Regions from separate parts of the Eionea flava genome, predicted to be linked through region 1. Evidence: predicted binding sites of a transcription regulator. Region 1 holds the regulator's gene; each other region holds the start of a gene.
What was found. Region 1 encodes LexA, which represses DNA repair genes until DNA is damaged. Its sites were predicted from a motif close to ACTGTNTNTANANACAGT; they were not measured.

Region 1 (3,284 bases):
GCAGTATGTGCAGTCAGAGATTGATGGTAAGGCAACCGGGTGGAAGGCTTTCTATGAAGGCGGGAAATGGGTGGCGACAGCAGCACCGGTGAAGCGTAAGGCTGCGCCTAAAAAGAAAGCAAGCCCTAAAAAGAAGGCCGCAGTAAAGAAAAAGGCCGCGCCTAAAAAGTAGGCTCTAACCAATAAAGTTAATGACTAAAAGCAGGCGTGCTTAACGATGCTTTTTGTGGGTTAACGTGCTGTTTCTATAGAATCATGGGTAAAAGCAGGTTATTTGGACGAGGTCGCCAATTATTTGCCTCGTCCGATACTGACTAGCACGCCATTGCAGTTGCCTTGTTGAGCCGCACTTTCCATGGCTAATACATCCGATGCGGAGAAGCATTCTTGTTCAGCAATCACTTGTGTACTTGTGCCTTGTGATAATGCTTGCCAAATAATCCAGCGGGCATCTTCGCGGTTTTCAACGTACACAATACGTAAAGAAGAAACATTAGCTCCTAGTGATAGCAGTTGCTGCTTGTCTATTCGCGCTGAGGTTATCCATGTGATCCATCGTTTATTTGGTTGTTGAGTTAGCGAAGCAACAATCGAGTTTGTGATGACGCGGTTGTCAGTAAAATTCGGCACAATAATTTCGGATATTGCTCTATGTTGACCGCGAGAATAAGCGCCTTCTGTTTGGCTATTAACATGTTGAGTATAAATGCCTGTATGGGTAAAAGCTGGCGATGTGTTTAGTGTTGCTGCTGCAAAATTCATGGGTTTCCCGCCTTGTATTATGTCCGGCTGCTTTGTGTACTTTTTCCCACTCCTTGGCAAATATCCTATAAGGTTTAACGATTAACTACGTCTGATAACGCCAACACTTAATCCTTCGATAGTGAAAGACTCTTGTTCTAAGTCGACAATGATGGGCTCAAACTCAGGGTTTTCTGCGATTAAGTGGACGATTTTGCTATTGTTTTCTCGTTGAAACCGTTTCACTGTTACTTCTTCACCGATACGGGCAACAACAATCTGTCCGTTGCTGATTTGTTGTGTTTGATGCACAGCAAGTAAGTCTCCGTCAAATATACCGACGTCAATCATGCTTTCACCGTTAACTTCTAAAAAATAGTCGGCACTCGGCTGAAAAAACTCACGAGGAATACTGCAGTGGTCTTGCACATGTTCTTCCGCAAGGATGGGGCTACCCGCTGCTACCCGCCCAACAATAGGAATGCCTGGATCGTTTGCGGTTTCGTCTACGGGTAGACGAATACCACGCGATGCACCGGGCACCATTTCAATGGCACCTTTACGAGCCAATGCTCGCAAATGCTCTTCCGCAGCATTAGCTGACTTAAACCCTAATGATTTCGCAATTTCAGCACGGGTAGGGGGGTAACCCGTTTCTTCGATATTCTGTTTGATCAACATAAGCACTTGTTCTTGTCGAGATGTTAGCTTAATCATGTGTTGCTCCAAGTTCACAGTTTTGTGAGGCCGTTATTCGATACGCTTATTGATTTCAGTATGCTTTTGAGCACTAAATCATCAATGAGTGCATGTTTTTTTATACAGTAGTTAGCTTTATACAGTGTTTTATACAGGGGTGCAAATATTTTATTTTTTTATCCTTTGGGCACTTTTTATATGAACCGTTACATGTTGCCGATTGGTATGAGACAGTTTGCGGTCTGTAACGCCAATGCTGTCTTTACAATCCTCTATTATTGCAGTTGACACTAGGCATGCAGAAACGTATGTTTCCTTTCCACTAAAATAATAAATGGTTTTTTATGTCTCTTGGCCCAGTCATTATTGATATTGAAGGAACGGCACTTACTAGTGATGATAAAAATTTACTTGCGCACCCTCTCGTTGGTGGTGTTATTTACTTTTCTCGAAATTATTCATCACCGGAACAAATAGCAGCATTGAGCAAAGATATTCGTCAATGCAGGCCGGATATTCTTATTGCTGTCGATCAAGAAGGAGGGCGTGTACAGCGTTTTAAAGAAGGCTTTACTCGTTTACCCGCGATGCAGCGTTTTTTGCCACTGTTTCGTAAGAATTCACAAGCAGCATTAGCATTGGTTGAGAATTGTGGGTGGTTAATGGCTGTTGAATTATTATCCGTGGGGGTAGATATTAGCTTTTCGCCGGTTTTAGATGTCGACGATAAGCAGTGCGATGTTATTGCTGACCGCTCTTTTTCTCCCAAACCTGAAGAGGTGACATTGCTTGCCGGTGCTTGGATGCGTGGCATGAGAGATGCGGGGATGGCAACGACGGGTAAACACTTTCCTGGGCACGGCAGTGTAGTCGGTGACAGCCATCTTGTCTCACCTATCGATAATCGCAGCTGGGATGAAATTTGTCACCATGACTTGATTCCATTTGCGGACTTATTACCCCAGCTACAAGCGGTGATGCCTGCGCATGTTATTTTCCCCAATGTTGATAAACATCCGGTCGGTTTTTCATCGCACTGGCTACAAAATGTTTTACGACAAAAGCTAGCTTTTGATGGTGTGGTATTTAGTGATGATCTCACTATGGAGGGAGCGGCTGTTGCCGGTAGCTATGGCGATCGTGCTATTTCTGCGTTAGAGGCTGGCTGTGACATGGTGCTTGTTTGTAATAACCGGGAGGGGGCTTTAAGTACTTTAGGCACTCTTGAAAACTATCAGTCCTTAACTCATGTTGAGCAAAGTCGAGAGCGTATTATGAAGATGAAAGCCCTCAAGCGTTGGAGTGTAAGCGCTTTAAAAACTAATAGCCGCTATATAAAAACCGCGGCCATTCTTAATGCAATGACAACCGGTACAGCATCATAATGACTCTATTACTGCGAAAAGAAAGGCAAAAATCTATGGCTTTATTAGAAGAGGCGGAAGAGTTATTTAATCTTCGACAAATTAATGAAGCGCTCGACGCCATGGCTCTTACTATTTCACAAGACTATATCGATAAAAATCCTCTTATTATCGGTGTGATGAATGGTGCTGTTGTGACTATGGGGCATTTGCTGCCCAAATTTGCTTTTTTATTAGAAGCAGATTACTGCCATGCGACACGTTACGGCGAGCATACTGCGGGTGGTGAGATTGCTTGGCTAGCTCATCCTAATAAGTCGTTAATGGGGCGACATGTATTGCTCGTTGATGATATTTTTGATGAAGGTGTTACGCTCAAGCATATTGCTCGTTACTGTAAGGATGAAGGTGCGTTATCAGTAAAGTCGGCGGTTTTACTAGAAAAGCACCATCAGCGCAAAGTGGATGATTTTACCGTCG
Region 2 (3,284 bases), 1.3 Mb from region 1:
GTGGTGATCAGAGTGTGCGGCTGCTGATAACTGTAAACGGAAGAACTTGTGGTAAGCATCCGCAGCGACAGCCCCCGAAGCGCCGAAGCCAAAAAATTCAACACGAGAAGATGCGGTAATTGCCGTTACGGCCTGATGTAGATGTTCAATATCTACACTGTCGCGTACATTCAATAAGGTATCAATGGCGCCATCAAATACTTTTTTAGAAAAGTCGGCCGTTGAGTCTGTGTCAGTGACTGCAATTTGCCCAAAGCTGGGGCTAGATGCCAGTTGTTGAGCCAGCGTGAGTTTAAAATCTTGAAAGCCATTACAGCCAATCGCACGACAAAAACGAATGACCGTCGGTTCGCTCACTTCTGAGCGGTTAGCCACATCGATGACTCGCAAGTGGATCACATCTTGTTGGTGATTAAGAATATACTCTGCCACTTTCCGTTCAGACTTACGTAGTCGTCCCATGGTATTGGCGATATGCTGGCTAAGGAGTGCGGGTTTCATAATCGCCATTTAATCACTTTTTGTAGCAAAACTACAGAAAATCAACGTAAACTACAAAAACCTATCGGTAAGATATATTTTATATGGTGTCAGCTCTCAGCGGTCTCGCTCAACATTAAGTACCGAAGTTGGCTAGCATTCGGGTGTTAACACGTTATGATCACTTATATGATTCACTAAAACAGGGCTTATCGATGTTATTCACTGACACCTATTCTTCGCCGTTGGGTACATTGCTTATCGAAGCTTCTGATCAGGGGCTGACCCGTCTCGTGTTTATCGATACCGAACCAGCACCGTCTGGCAAACACGGTTCTCCAGATGGCGAAAACGTTGTTAACTCGCATACAAACCACGCAAAAAAAGAACTAGCTGAATATTTTTCTGGTCAGTTACAGCAATTTACCGTGCGACTTGACCCTAAAGGAACGGACTTTCAACGTGCAGTTTGGCAGTGCTTATCGCAGATTCCTTTTGGCGAGTCGGTGTCTTATCAAGATATTGCTAATAGTATTGATAATCCAAAAGCAGTACGTGCGGTCGGCGCTGCTAATGGCCGAAATCCTATTGCTATTATTGTGCCCTGCCACCGGGTGATCGGTAAAGATGGATCGCTAACTGGTTATGCCTGGGGTGTAGACGCAAAAGCGTGGTTATTGGAGCATGAAGCCAAGCATCGAGCGTTAGTCTAAAAAATATGAGTTAGTGCTCACTATATTTTCATGGGTTTATGAATAATAAAAAGGCTGAATAAATTTACAGTATTGGTAGAATAACTTTTTAATTTTATTCCATTGATTCTCGTAAATTTGACCCTCAGGCTTAGTATGGATGTCTCTTATCTCTTAGACCAGTTAAACGATGCACAACGTGAAGCCGTATCGGCTCCTGCTGGCAATCAACTCATTTTAGCCGGTGCGGGCAGCGGTAAAACGCGTGTGCTCGTACATAGAATTGCTTGGCTGATTCAGGTCGAGAATGTATCGCCCCATTCCATCATGTCGGTTACGTTTACTAATAAGGCTGCCCGTGAAATGCGTGGTCGTTTAGAAGAGTTGCTGGATGGTCGGTTGGTGGGTAATAGCCGCTCAATGTGGGTGGGTACGTTTCATGGTATTGCTCATCGATTGTTAAAAGCGCATTGGAAGTTGCTTGATTTACCGCAAAATTTCCAAATTCTTGATAGCGATGATCAACTGCGCTTAGTCAAGCGCGTCTGCCAAACCTTGCAATTAGATGATACGAAATGGCCGCCTCGCCAAGCGCAGTCCTACATCAATGCTCAGAAAGATGAAGGACAACGTCCGCAGTATATACAAGCCGGAGGTGATCCTTATGAAATGACTATGCTGCAAATTTACACTGCCTACGAAGAGATTTGTCGTAGCGGTGGCCTAGTAGATTTTGGTGAGCTACTGTTACGTGCGCACGAGCTATTACTCAATAACCCTGACATATTGCAGCATTATCAACAGCGTTTCCCGTTTATTCTTGTTGATGAGTTTCAAGATACCAACACCATACAATACGCATGGCTTAGAGTGCTGACAGGTAATACAGGCTGTGTAACAGCGGTAGGTGACGATGATCAGTCTATTTATGGGTGGCGTGGTGCAAAGATAGAAAATATACAGCGTTTCACAGATGATTTTGCGCAATCGCAAACTGTCCGACTTGAACAAAATTATCGCTCTACGGGCTTAATTTTAGAAGCAGCTAATGGTGTTATTCAAAATAACCTTGGCCGTTTGGGCAAAGAATTACGCACCGATGCTGGCGATGGCGAACCTATTAGCCTTTATGCGGCTTTTAATGAGCATGATGAAGCCCGTTTTATTGTGGAGTCTATAGAGCAGTGGGTACGGGCGGGTAATCGCTACGATAGCATTGCCATTCTCTATCGCTCTAACGCGCAATCACGGGTGCTAGAAGAAGGCCTATTACGAGAGCATATTGCCTACCGTATTTATGGCGGTCAGCGTTTCTATGATCGTTTAGAAATAAAAAATGCCCTCGCCTATCTGCGTCTACTCGTTAATAACCATGATGACACGGCCTTTGAGCGAGTGATCAATACCCCCACAAGAGGTATTGGTGGTAAAACGGTTGAACAAGTGCGGCTGTTTGCCCGCCAAGAAGGCTGTTCTTTATGGGCTGCGGCGCAGCGCATGGTCGATGAAAAAATACTGACCGCTCGCGCATCGGGCGCGGTAAACACGTTTTTACAACTGATTCGCCAACTACAATTACAGACAAAAGAGCAGAGCCTCGATGAGCAAGCCCAGCAAGTCGTTAATCAGTCAGGGCTTTATGATTTTCATAAAAATGAAAAAGGCGAGAAGGGTCAAGCACGTGCTGAGAACTTAGATGAGCTGGTCAATGCGTGCCGTGCGTTTAACCCTGATGATGTTTCGACACAAACCGATCAAGACATCACAGAAGATGTACCGCTGTTGGTTCAATTCCTAGATAGCGCATCTCTCGATGCGGGTGATGGCCAAGCAGATGAGTTTGATGACGCGGTACAGTTAATGACGCTTCACTCCGCTAAAGGGCTCGAATTTTCTCGTGTGTTTATGGCCGGTGTTGAAGAGAATCTGTTTCCACACCGGATGTCTGCAGATGATCCTGAGCGTTTAGAAGAAGAACGCCGTTTATGCTACGTTGGTATTACACGAGCCATGGTTAAATTGACGATTAGCTATGCAGAAACACGCCGTATGCACGGCACAGAAAATATTAACCGCGTGTCACGTTTTGTTAAAGAAATTCCCAGCCAGTGT
Region 3 (3,284 bases), 680 kb from region 1:
GATTACTTTGGCCGCGAAGCTTCGCATAATTGATGGTCCATGGGCCAATGCCTTTTAGTGTTTGCCAATTATCCGGTTGGTTATTGTCGGGGTGATCAATAGCGTATGTGGATAAGTTGCGTAGCGTTTGCTTTCTTGAACCCGGCATTTTAAAAAAGTCTAAATCGCTATTAACGATGGCTGTAGGCTTTGGGAATAGTCGTTTGGCTGAGGTGTTATTGATATCGTCTATTGTTTCTCCTAGCACATCAACTAATTGCCCGACTAGCTTGTGCGCAGCGGCCACTGAGACTTGTTGGCCTAATATAGCGCGAATACCCGCTTCGTAAATACTCCATACACCAGGTAAGCGTAGACCGGGCTCAAGTAGAACGGATGGCATTTTGGTCTTTGGTTTTTGTGCTTTTTGAGTTGATGCTGAGGCGATGGTGCCGGCATGGCTATTGATTAAATCGCGTTCAATGCCCTGCGTATCTGCATCAATATCTAATACGCGACGAATATTACTCACGATAGCGCGTAAGTGACTGACATCGCTCAGTGTAATCTCGACACTAAATTGATGTTTTTCGGGTTTATGATGAGCGGTAAAGTATCCGTAAGTGTTTAGCCATGTAAACGTGCGTCCGTAACTTGACGAGTCACACCATTCTAAACTGGGAATTGCCCGCAGAGATAAAAAGCGCTGCATATGCTCCCAGTGATAAGGTGGTCTATAAGTGAGTATTAGCGTTATCGTATGACATGCATGCGATGGGCTAGCGCGTTGTTTTTTACGGCGAATAGCGGAGGGGGTGAGTTGCATCTGTTTCTTAAAGCAATCGTTAAAGCGGCGTACGCTATTAAAGCCACTCGCGAGCGCGATGTCGGTAATTGGGAGTTGTGTTTGATGCAGTAATTGTTTGGCGAATAAACATTGCTGATATAGGGCGTAGGCTTTGGGTGATATACCCAAGTGAGCCTCGAATAACTTCCTGACGTAGCGCTCACTAACACCTAGGCGTTGGGCGAGAGTCTCCACGCTATCGTGTTGCAATGCGCCGCCATTAATTAGCGTGATTGCTCGTTCTAAGGTGGTATTTATTCCTTTCCAAGCGGGTGACCCCGGTGCACTATCGGGTCGGCAGCGTAAGCAGGGTCGGTAACCTGCATTGGCAGCTTCTACCGCCGACCGAAAGTAAGTGACATTCTCTTCTTTGGGCGATGTTGCAGGACAAATAGGACGGCAAAAAATCTTGGTGGTTTTGACTGCGGTAAAAAAGTGTCCATCGAATCTTGCATCGCGTGATAAGCGGGCTTTACGGCAAATCTCCGAATCTAATAGCGGCATGGGTTTACTCTATAGTGCATCGTGTGTTGAGGGCTAATTTTTGTATGCCATCTTATATGGAATCCATTCTATACAAGAATAAATAGTGTTAGCGAGATGCGCTAGCCACAATCGGTACTTAATGAACGTTTAGTGTGGCAAGACGCATATTTTTACCACAAATACTTGTATTCATTGGGGAGTACAGGGTTACAATATAGATATAACTTCTCCTTAAATAGGCGGTGAGTGTCTTCGCGTTTTTTACGTTGCATTGTTAATAGGTGCTTTACGGCAAACATTGTCTCCACGATAGATGAAAAGGTTTACCATATGTCAGTTAAACAAACCGCACTTTCTGTAATTAACGCTCTAGATGATCATGCTGATTGGTCTGATGTAAAGTCGGCACTGAAAGAAGCATCTAAAAAAGATGGCGATGATGTTAACGCGGATATTACGGCTGCTGTTGTTGTGTGTTTGGCGGTTGTTGGTTTTCTAGCCTATTGGTTGGCAAGTTAATCAGAGCTTCCTATATAAATTGTTGGGCATTATCAGTTTGGATAGCGTTCTCGACTTGACCTTTCTTTGAGATCACAGGATACTTGCACTACTGGATAAAAAAACAGTAAGGTGAGTGTTTTGTCTCTAATTCTCGGTATTGATCCCGGTTCTTGTAAAACAGGCTTTGGCATTATTAATAGTGTTGGCAATCATTGTGAATATGTTGCTAGTGGTGTTATACGTCTTAAAAAAGATACATTACCTGAGCGTTTAAAGGTCATTTACCATAGTGTCTGCGAAGTCATTGAAGAATACTGTCCGCAGCAGGTCGCTATTGAACAAGTGTTTATGGCTAAAAATGCTGCTTCAGCTCTTAAGTTGGGGCAGGCAAGGGGAGCTGCTATTGTAGCGGCAGTAAGTCATGATTTAGAAGTGGCCGAGTACGAAGCAAAAAAGGTGAAGCAATCGGTGGTGGGTAATGGTGCTGCTGATAAAACGCAAGTACAACATATGGTAAAACAATTATTACAATTATCCGGTATGCCGCAAGAAGATGCGGCCGATGCACTAGCGGTTGCACTTTGCCATGCGAATACCTATCAGCATATGGTTGCTGTTGCACAGGCGACACATTTTAGACGAGGGCGTATGGTGTGATTGGACGACTAACGGGAAAACTACTCGAAAAGCAGGCTCCTTATTTATTAATTGATGTGGCGGGTGTCGGCTACGAAGTACAAGCGCCTATGACCAGCTTCTATCCGTTACCGGCTCTTGGCGAGCCAGTGTTATTACATACACACCTTTCCGTGAGCGAAAATGCTCATCAATTATTCGCCTTTTATACGCTGGAAGAGCGTCTATTATTTCGTACGTTAATTAAAGTCAGTGGGGTTGGGCCTAAAATGGCTTTGGCTATTTTGTCGGGTATGCCGGTGAATGAGTTTGTGCAGTGTGTTCAAATCGATGATGTCGCAGCACTTGTGCGTGTCCCGGGTGTGGGTAAAAAAACGGCGGAGCGATTGATTATCGAGGTTAAAGACCGGCTGGGTGATTTATCAGAAGGTATGAGTCGTGCACCCATTGTTCAGCCTGCTCAAACATTTAATGAGAACGAAGGGGTTACCGGTGATTTATTAGCGGATTCAGCTTCTGCAGCCCCCAGTGTATTACCTAGCGTTGTCATTGCTGATGCTGAAAGTGCATTAATTGCTTTAGGTTACAAGCCAGCGCAAGCCGCTAAGATGATTAGCGCCGCGCAAAAAGTCGAGCCGGTAACCACCAGCGAAGCATTGATCCGTTTGTCGTTAAAAAGTGTGCATCAGTAATAGCCTTTACTCATAATGAATAAAGTGGATGAAGAACAAAGCGAGCGTTAGCCATGATAGAAAAAGACGACTTACGCGCTGAGCGTATTATTACCCCTGTGGCTAAGCCCTTAGAAGAGAATCAAGACAGGGCGATTCGCCCT

Region 2: a site for LexA is predicted at 1,247-1,264, ahead of uvrD (DNA helicase II). Genes of this name have one in related genera too.
Region 3: a site for LexA is predicted at 1,922-1,939, ahead of ruvC (crossover junction endodeoxyribonuclease RuvC). Genes of this name have one in related genera too.

Annotation. Positions count from the first base shown of each region.
Region 1 is NZ_AP036018.1:1,440,944-1,444,227, reverse strand. It holds gene topA (type I DNA topoisomerase) at 1-172, shown strand, start outside; gene ACZ5O6_RS06350 (hypothetical protein) at 292-762, opposite strand; gene lexA (transcriptional repressor LexA) at 844-1,458, opposite strand; gene nagZ (beta-N-acetylhexosaminidase) at 1,785-2,825, shown strand; gene ACZ5O6_RS06335 (hypoxanthine-guanine phosphoribosyltransferase) at 2,861-3,284, shown strand, end outside.
Region 2 is NZ_AP036018.1:2,779,512-2,782,795, reverse strand. It holds gene ACZ5O6_RS12090 (SIS domain-containing protein) at 1-510, opposite strand, end outside; gene ACZ5O6_RS12085 (methylated-DNA--[protein]-cysteine S-methyltransferase) at 696-1,193, shown strand; gene uvrD (DNA helicase II) at 1,329-3,284, shown strand, end outside.
Region 3 is NZ_AP036018.1:759,489-762,772, forward strand. It holds gene ACZ5O6_RS03475 (DNA-3-methyladenine glycosylase 2 family protein) at 1-1,330, opposite strand, end outside; gene ACZ5O6_RS03480 (hypothetical protein) at 1,643-1,831, shown strand; gene ruvC (crossover junction endodeoxyribonuclease RuvC) at 1,952-2,470, shown strand; gene ruvA (Holliday junction branch migration protein RuvA) at 2,467-3,141, shown strand; gene ruvB (Holliday junction branch migration DNA helicase RuvB) at 3,195-3,284, shown strand, end outside.